2 regions of the Variovorax rhizosphaerae genome follow, and region 2 is predicted to be linked to the other one. Evidence: riboswitches for the same ligand, from Rfam matches in the RefSeq annotation. Region 2 holds a riboswitch; the other holds the start of a gene.
What was found. A riboswitch is a leader RNA that binds a small molecule or an ion and turns the genes downstream of it on or off. The one in region 2 is predicted to bind S-adenosylhomocysteine.

Region 1 (4,130 bases), on a different contig from region 2:
GGCAGGCGTCAAGGCGCGCGCATTGACCTTCTCGATGGCGGTCACGCGTTCGTCCTCGCGCAACCGCGCATGCAACTGGCCGTGGCCGACATCGATGCCGGTCACGTGCAGCGCACCGTGCTGCAGGAGGCAATCGGTGAAGCCGCCGGTCGACTGGCCCACGTCGAGGCAACGCTTGCCGGACACGTCGAGGCCCGCGACGCGCAACGCGCCTTCGAGCTTGAGCCCGCCGCGCGAGACGTAGCGTGACTCGGCCGCGTCGAGCAGTTCGAGTTCCGCCGTCTCGGGCAGGTCGTCGCGGTTCTTCGCCACGTTGCGCCAGGCGTCGGTGGTGCCGGCATCGCGCCAGCGCAGGCCACCGGCGATCAGGCGAACAGCTTGGGATCGGGACGCGGCCAGGCCGCGCTCCACGAGCAATTGATCAGCGCGCAAGGGGCGCCGATCAGTAGCGGTAGGTGTCCGCCTTGTACGGACCCGCCTTGTTCACACCGATGTACGCGGCCTGTGCGTCGGTGAGTTCGGTCAGCATCGCGCCGACCTTCTTCAGGTGCAGGCGCGCGACCTTCTCGTCGAGGTGCTTGGGCAGCACGTAGACCTTGCCGGCCTGATACGCATCTTGCTTGGTGAACAGCTCGATCTGCGCGATGGTCTGGTTGGCGAAGGACGAGGACATCACGAAGCTCGGATGGCCCGTGCCGCAGCCGAGGTTCACAAGGCGGCCCTTGGCCAGCAGGATGATCTTCTTGCCATCGGGGAAGGTGATGTGGTCGACCTGCGGCTTGATCTCTTCCCATTCGTACTTCTCGATCGACGCGACGTCGATCTCGTTGTCGAAGTGGCCGATGTTGCAGACGATGGCCTGGTCCTTCATCTTGACCATGGTGTCGTGCGTGATGACGTCCTTGTTCCCGGTGGTGGTCACGAAGATGTCGGCCTTGTCGGCGGCGTATTCCATCGTGACGACCTTGTAGCCTTCCATCGCGGCTTGCAGGGCATTGATGGGGTCGATCTCGGTGACCCACACTTGCGCGCTCAGTGCACGCAGGGCTTGTGCCGAGCCCTTGCCCACGTCGCCGTAACCGGCCACGCAGGCGACCTTGCCGGCGATCATCACGTCGGTGGCACGCTTGATGCCGTCGACCAGCGATTCGCGGCAGCCATAGAGGTTGTCGAACTTGCTCTTGGTGACCGAGTCGTTCACGTTGATGGCGCGGAACAGCAGCGTGCCCTTGGCCGACATTTCATTGAGGCGGTGCACGCCGGTGGTGGTTTCTTCGGTCACGCCGATGATCTCGGCGGACTTGCGGGTGTACCAGCTGTTGTCGACGGCGAGCTTGGCCTTGATGGCGGCGTAGAGGATGCGTTCTTCTTCGCTGGTGGGGTTGGCCAAGACGCTTTGGTCCTTCTCGGCGCGCTGGCCCAGGTGCATGAGCAGCGTGGCATCGCCGCCGTCGTCGAGGATCATGTTCGGGCCTTCGCCCTTCGTGCCCTTGGCGCCGAAGTCGAAGATGCTGTGGGTGTAGTCCCAGTAGTCTTTCAGCGACTCGCCCTTGATCGCGAACACGGGCGTGCCGGCGGCCGCGATGGCGGCGGCGGCATGGTCTTGCGTCGAGAAGATGTTGCACGAGGCCCAACGCACTTGCGCGCCGAGGGCTTGCAACGTCTCGATCAGCACGGCCGTCTGGATGGTCATGTGCAGCGAGCCGGTGATGCGTGCGCCCTCCAACGGTTGCGACTTCGCGAACTCTTCGCGGATGGCCATGAGGCCGGGCATCTCGGTCTCGGCGATCCGGATTTCCTTGCGGCCCCAGGCGGCAAGGGACAGGTCGGCGATGGCCTGGTCGACGGTGGAAACGGGGGTGGGCTTGAGAACTGCGCTCATGTGAACTCCAACAAAGCTGGTTTGAAGAATGCCACTGCGTTCGGGGATGAAGACTCACCGCGAGAACAGCGGGTGAGCGTGGTTGCGATAAGGGTCCGAGCCTCACGCCTGTCGGCGCTGCAACGCTCCTCGGAACGGCGGATTTTAGCGCGGCTGGGTTTTGGGTGGCCAGCAACGTTACCCCGATCGTCCTAGACTGCCGATCCCCACTGCCTGTACGGAGACTTCACGCCATGTTGAGAGCCCAGCAGCTTGCCATTTCGTTGGCCATCGCAGCGGCTTCCGCCCTGCCCTTGCTTGTGTCGGCACAAACGCCCGCACAGGTCCGCGTGCGCGGCGTGATCGAACGTGTCGATGCCACGTCGATGGTGGTCAAGGACCGCAGCGGGGAAGTGGTCACGCTGGTGCGGCCTGCGGACATGAACGTCTCGGAAGTCGTGCCGCTCACGATGGCGGACATCAAGGCCGACAGCTTCGTCGGCGCCGGGTCGATGCCGCAGCCCGACGGCACGCAGCGTGCGCTGGAGATCGTGGTGTTTCCCGAATCCGCGCGCGGCACGGGCGAAGGCTTCCGTCCCTGGGACTACATGCCCGAGAGCACGATGACGAACGCCACGGTGTCCACGCTGTCGGCCGCGCCGGCATCGGTGCCGGGCGGGCAGAAACTGTTGCTCAAGTACAAGGGTGGCGAGCAGACGGTGATCGTGCCTGCGGGCACGCCGGTCGTGACCTTCAAGCCGGGCAACCAGGACCAGGCGGCGCTGGTGGTGCCGGGCGCGAAGGTGGTCATCACGGCGCAGGAAAAGGACGGCAAGCCGACCGCGCTGCGCATGCTGGTCGGGCGCGATGGGTTCCAGCCGCCGATGTGACGTTGAAAGGCCTGGGGCGTGCTCTTCGCGGGCAGGCTCTCGCGGCCCGGCGCGCCGCATCCGTCCTCAACTCCGCAGAGGGGAGAAGGATGTGGCGGCACCGTGCAAGTGACCGTTCATGCCCGGGCGGCGATAATCGCGGGTTCTCCTCGACCACTGGCCCGCCGCGCCTCGTGCGCCTCATCAAGGCGACTGCGCGGCTGCGCAAGCCTTGCGGGCCGCACCCTGTCCCTGGAACCCTCTTCGTGTCCTATCTTTCCGAAACCCGCCGCCGTCGCACCTTCGCGATCATCTCCCACCCTGACGCGGGCAAGACCACGCTGACCGAGAAGCTGCTGCTGTTCTCGGGCGCGATCCAGATCGCCGGCTCGGTGAAGGCGCGCAAGGCCTCGCGCCATGCCACGTCGGACTGGATGGAAATCGAGAAGCAGCGTGGCATCTCGGTGGCTTCGTCGGTGATGCAGATGGCCTACCGCGAGCATGTCATCAACCTTCTCGACACACCGGGCCACAAGGACTTCTCGGAAGACACCTACCGCGTGCTGACGGCCGTGGACTCGGCGCTGATGGTGATCGACGCGGCCAACGGCGTGGAAGCGCAGACGCGGCGCCTGATCGAGGTCTGCCGCCAGCGCGACACGCCCATCATCACCTTCGTCAACAAGATGGACCGCGAAGTGCGCGAGCCGCTGGACATCCTCGACGAGGTGGAGCGCGAGCTCGGCATGGCCTGCGTGCCGATGACCTGGCCGGTGGGTCAGGGCAAGGCCTTCCGCGGGATCATGAACCTGCGCACGCAGGCGATGACGGTGTTCGAGTCGGGCAGCGAGCGGCTGCCGCAGGACTTCGAGACGATTCCGCTGTCCGACCGCGAGACGCTGACCAAGCGCTTCGGCAAGGACTTCGAGGACGCGATGGAGAGCATGGAACTGGCCACCGGCGCGTCGCATTCCTGGGACCATGAGGCCTTCCTGGCGGGCAAGCAGACGCCGGTGTTCTTCGGGTCCGGCGTGAACAACTTCGGCGTGATGGAAGTGCTGGATGCGCTGGTCGACCTCGCGCCGTCGCCGCAGTCGCGCACCAGCACCACGCTGGTGAACCGCCAGCCGGTGGTGAAGGAGATCCAGCCGGAGGACAAGGACTTTGCCGGCGTGGTGTTCAAGGTGCAGGCCAACATGGACGCCAACCACCGCGACCGCATCGCCTTCGTGCGCATGGCCTCGGGCAAGTACACACCGGGCATGAAGCTGCGCGTGCAGCGCACCGCCAAGGAGTTGCGGCCGACCAGCGTCGTGACCTTCATGAGCCAGCGGCGCGAGGCGGTGGACGAGGCCTATGCGGGCGACATCGTGGGCTTCACCACGCATGGCGGTGTGCAG
Region 2 (4,130 bases):
AAGATAAAAGCCGCTCACGCTGGCCGCCGGCAGCATGGCCAGGCTCTCGGTCACGCTCATGCCGATATCGTTGCATTGCAGCAGGTCGAACATCGGCGCCTTGACGCTGTGGTCCGGGCAGGCCGGGTAGCCGGGTGCGGGGCGGATCCCGCGGTACTTCTCGCGGATCATGTCGTCGTTGCTGAGCGCCTCGCCGCTTGCGTAGCCCCAGAGGTCGGTGCGCACGCGGTGGTGCATGGCTTCGGCGAAGGCTTCGGCCAGGCGATCGGCCAGCGCCTTCAACATGATGGCGGAGTAATCGTCGAGGTCGTCGATGAAGTACTTCTCCTTCTTCTCGACACCCAGGCCGGCGGTCACCGCGAACATGCCGACGTAGTCCTTGATGCCGCTGTCCTTGGGCGCGACGAAGTCGGCGAGGCAGCGGCTCGGGCGCATCACGCCGTCGATCATCTGCTTCTCGGTCTGCTGGCGCATGCCGTACCAGGTCAGCGCGACTTCGGTGCGCGACTCGTCCGTGTAGAGCACGATGTCGTCGTCGTTCACCGTGTTGGCCGGCCAAAAGCCGATCACGCCGCTCGCCGACAGCCATCGGCCTTCGATGAGGCGTTGCAGCATGCGCTTGGCATCCGCGTAGACGCGCACGGCCTCGGTGCCGACCACTTCGTCCTTGAGGATCGCGGGGAAGGGCCCGGCCAGGTCCCAGGTCTGGAAGAAGGGGCCCCAGTCGATGTACTTGGCCAATTCGGTCAGGTCGAAGTTCTTGAACACGCGGCGGCCGATGAACTTGGGCACGGTCGGCGTGAACGCGGACCAGTCGACCGGCGTCTTGTTGGCACGCGCCTTGGGCAAGGACCACATGGGCACCTGCTTCTTGTTGGCATGCTGGTGGCGGACCTTGTCGTAGTCGGCGTTGAGTTCGCCGACGAACTTGTCGGCCTGTTCGCTGAGCAGCGACTGCGCCACGCTCACGCTGCGCGAGGCATCGGGCACGTAGACCACGGGGCCTTCGTAGTGCGGCGCGATCTTCACGGCCGTGTGCACGCGACTGGTGGTGGCGCCGCCGATCATCAGCGGGATCTTCTTGATGCGGAAGTGGTCGTCCTTCTGCATCTCGCCGGCGACGTATTGCATCTCTTCAAGCGATGGCGTGATGAGGCCGGAGAGCCCCACGATGTCCGCGCCCTCGACCTTGGCCCGCGCCAGGATCTCGTGGCACGGGACCATCACGCCCATGTTCACCACCTCGAAGTTGTTGCACTGGAGCACGACGGTCACGATGTTCTTGCCGATGTCGTGCACGTCGCCCTTCACCGTGGCGATGATGATCTTGCCCTTGGTGCGCACGTCGCGGCCGGCCGCTTCGTCGCGCTTCTTTTCTTCCTCGATGTAGGGGATGAGGTGGGCCACGGCCTGCTTCATCACGCGGGCGGACTTGACCACTTGCGGCAGGAACATCTTGCCCTGGCCGAACAGGTCGCCCACGATGTTCATGCCGTCCATCAGCGGGCCTTCGATGACGTGCAGCGGACGGCCACCCTTGGCGACGATCGCCTGGTAGGCCTCCTCGGTGTCCTCGACGATGAAGTCGGTGATGCCGTGCACCAGCGCGTGGCTGAGCCTTTGGCCGACAGTCTGCGGCGCCTCGGGCGTGCCGCGCCATTCGAGCTTCTTGCTCTCGTCCTTGGCGCCGCTCTTGGCAGTCTCCGCCACTTCGACGAGGCGCTCGCCCGCATCGGGCCGACGATTCAGGATCACGTCCTCCACGCGCTCGCGCAACGTCGGCTCCAGGTCGTCGTACACGCCGACCATGCCCGCGTTGACGATGCCCATGTCCATGCCCGCCTTGATCGCGTGGTACAGGAACACCGTGTGGATCGCTTCGCGCACCGGGTCGTTGCCGCGGAAGCTGAAGCTCACGTTCGACACCCCGCCCGACACCTTCGCGCCCGGCAGGTTCTGCTTGATCCAGCGCGTCGCCTCGATGAAGTCGACCGCGTAGTTGTTGTGCTCCTCGATGCCCGTGGCCACCGCGAAGATGTTCGGGTCGAAGATGATGTCTTCGGGCGGGAAGTCGATCTCGTCCACGAGGATGCGGTACGCCCGCTCGCAGATCTCGATCTTGCGCTCGTAGGTATCGGCCTGGCCCTTCTCGTCAAAGGCCATCACGACGGCAGCGGCGCCATAGCGGCGCAGCAACTTGGCATGGTGCTTGAACTGCTCCACGCCCTCCTTCATCGAGATCGAGTTGACGATGCCCTTGCCCTGGATGCAGCGCAGGCCGGCCTCGATCACTTCCCACTTTGAGCTGTCCACCATGATCGGCACGCGCGCGATGTCGGGCTCGCTGGCGATCAGGTTCAGGAAGCGCACCATCGCGGCCTTGCTGTCGAGCATGGCCTCGTCCATGTTGATGTCGATGACCTGCGCGCCGTTCTCGACCTGCTGCCGCGCGACGGCCAGCGCGTCCTCGTACTGGCCGTTCAGGATCATCCGCGCGAAGGCCTTGGAGCCGGTGACGTTGGTGCGCTCGCCGACGTTGACGAAGAGCGAGCCCTCGCCGATGGCCACCGGCTCGAGGCCGGACAGCAGCATGGGGGGAACGTGGACTGGATCTGTGGAGGACATGGCACTCACCTGTGTGAATCGGGTCAGCAGGTGAGCGTCGTTGCGAATGAGACCTGGGGAATCCCAAGCCTGACAGCCCGGCGCGCGGGGTGCACGCGGTGCACTCGGCGCAAGGGTTGTTGCAACGCTCCTTGGGAGCGCGCGATTTTAAGCGGTTTGCGCCTGGCGACCCAGCGCCGAGGTCGGCAGGCCGAAGATGCGGTCGAAGCCCCAGTTGAACGCGAAGGTGTAGACCAGGAAGTAGACCGACAGCACCAGGTCCATCACGAACGCCTCCCACAGCGACACGCCGAGCCACCACGCCACCAAGGGCGCCAGCAACGCGATCAGGCCGCCTTCGAAGCCAATGGCATGCGCGACGCGCCGCTTGATGCTGCGCCCGGACGTGGTCTGGCGCGACTCCCAGCGCTCGAAACCCAGGGTGAAGAAGAAGTTCCAGGCCAGCGCCACGGCCGACATCGACATCGCCAGCGGCCCGGAACTGGCCAGGTGCTCGCCGGACATCCAGCTCAGCCCGATGCTCGAGCTCACGATGGCCAAGCCCTCGTAGAGACTGAAATAGACGACTTTGCGCTGGATGCCTTGCATGATGAAACTGCCGCTTGGTTGATTGGAGTGGCTCGACTTTATTGGAGTATTTCTGATATAAAAAGTCATCTTCTTTCAATTTCATTGATAGATCATGGCCTTCACCAGCGAGAGCGTCGAAGTCTTCCTGGCGGTGCTCGACAAGGGCTCGTTCTCAGCGGCGGCCCGGGCGCTGGGGCGGGTGCCGTCGGCGGTCAGCATGGCGGTCGCCCAACTGGAAGCCGAACTTGATTTGCCGCTGTTCGACCGCAGCGGCCGGGAGCCCAAGCCGACCGAGGCGGCACGCTCGCTGGAGCCGCAGGCGCGATTGCTTGCGGCGCAACTCAAGGCGCTGCAGGTGCAGGCTCTGGGGCTCACGCAAGGGCTGGAGAACCGGCTGACGCTGGCCATCGCACCCGAACTGCTGTCCGCGCCCTGGAGCGCGGCGCTGGCGACGCTGGCGCAGGAACATCCCTTGCTCGAAGTCGAGGTGCTGGCCGCGCCGCAGGCCGACGCGCTGGAGATGCTGCACCTCGGCCGCGCGCAACTTGCGCTGGTCTTCGAGCGGCCGAGCATCGACGGGCGCGAAGGCTTCCAGGAGGTGGCGAGCGAAGTCCTGGTCGCGGTGATCGCGCCGACGCACCCGGTCTATGTCGCAGCCGGCAGCCGGCTCGGCGAGCAGCACCTGGTCAACACGCGGCAGGTGGTGGTGGCAGGCCGCGACCTGGCCTCGCGCGACCCGCGCTTCGTCTTCGCGAGGCACACCTGGCGCACCGACAACGCACTGGCCGCGCTGAGCCTGATCACGGCCGGGCTCGGCTGGGGCTGGCTGCCGCGCACCTTCGCGCAGCCGCATGTCGCGACCGGCGCGCTCGTCGAGATCGTGTTCGACAACCTGTCGAACGGGCTGGACCTGTGGGTCGACGTGGTGTGGTCGC

Region 1: another riboswitch for S-adenosylhomocysteine. It lies ahead of ahcY (adenosylhomocysteinase); the one in region 2 lies ahead of metH (methionine synthase).

What each region holds. Positions count from the first base shown of each region.
Region 1 is NZ_JBBKZT010000004.1:394,156-398,285, reverse strand. Features, by position in the region: gene WKW82_RS11030 (TlyA family RNA methyltransferase) at 1-432, opposite strand, end outside; gene ahcY (adenosylhomocysteinase) at 443-1,882, opposite strand; S-adenosyl-L-homocysteine riboswitch at 1,950-2,019, opposite strand; gene WKW82_RS11020 (hypothetical protein) at 2,116-2,751, shown strand; gene WKW82_RS11015 (peptide chain release factor 3) at 2,997-4,130, shown strand, end outside.
Region 2 is NZ_JBBKZT010000001.1:129,121-133,250, forward strand. Features, by position in the region: gene metH (methionine synthase) at 1-2,625, opposite strand, end outside; S-adenosyl-L-homocysteine riboswitch at 2,651-2,764, opposite strand; gene WKW82_RS00530 (PACE efflux transporter) at 2,773-3,213, opposite strand; gene WKW82_RS00535 (LysR family transcriptional regulator) at 3,308-4,130, shown strand, end outside.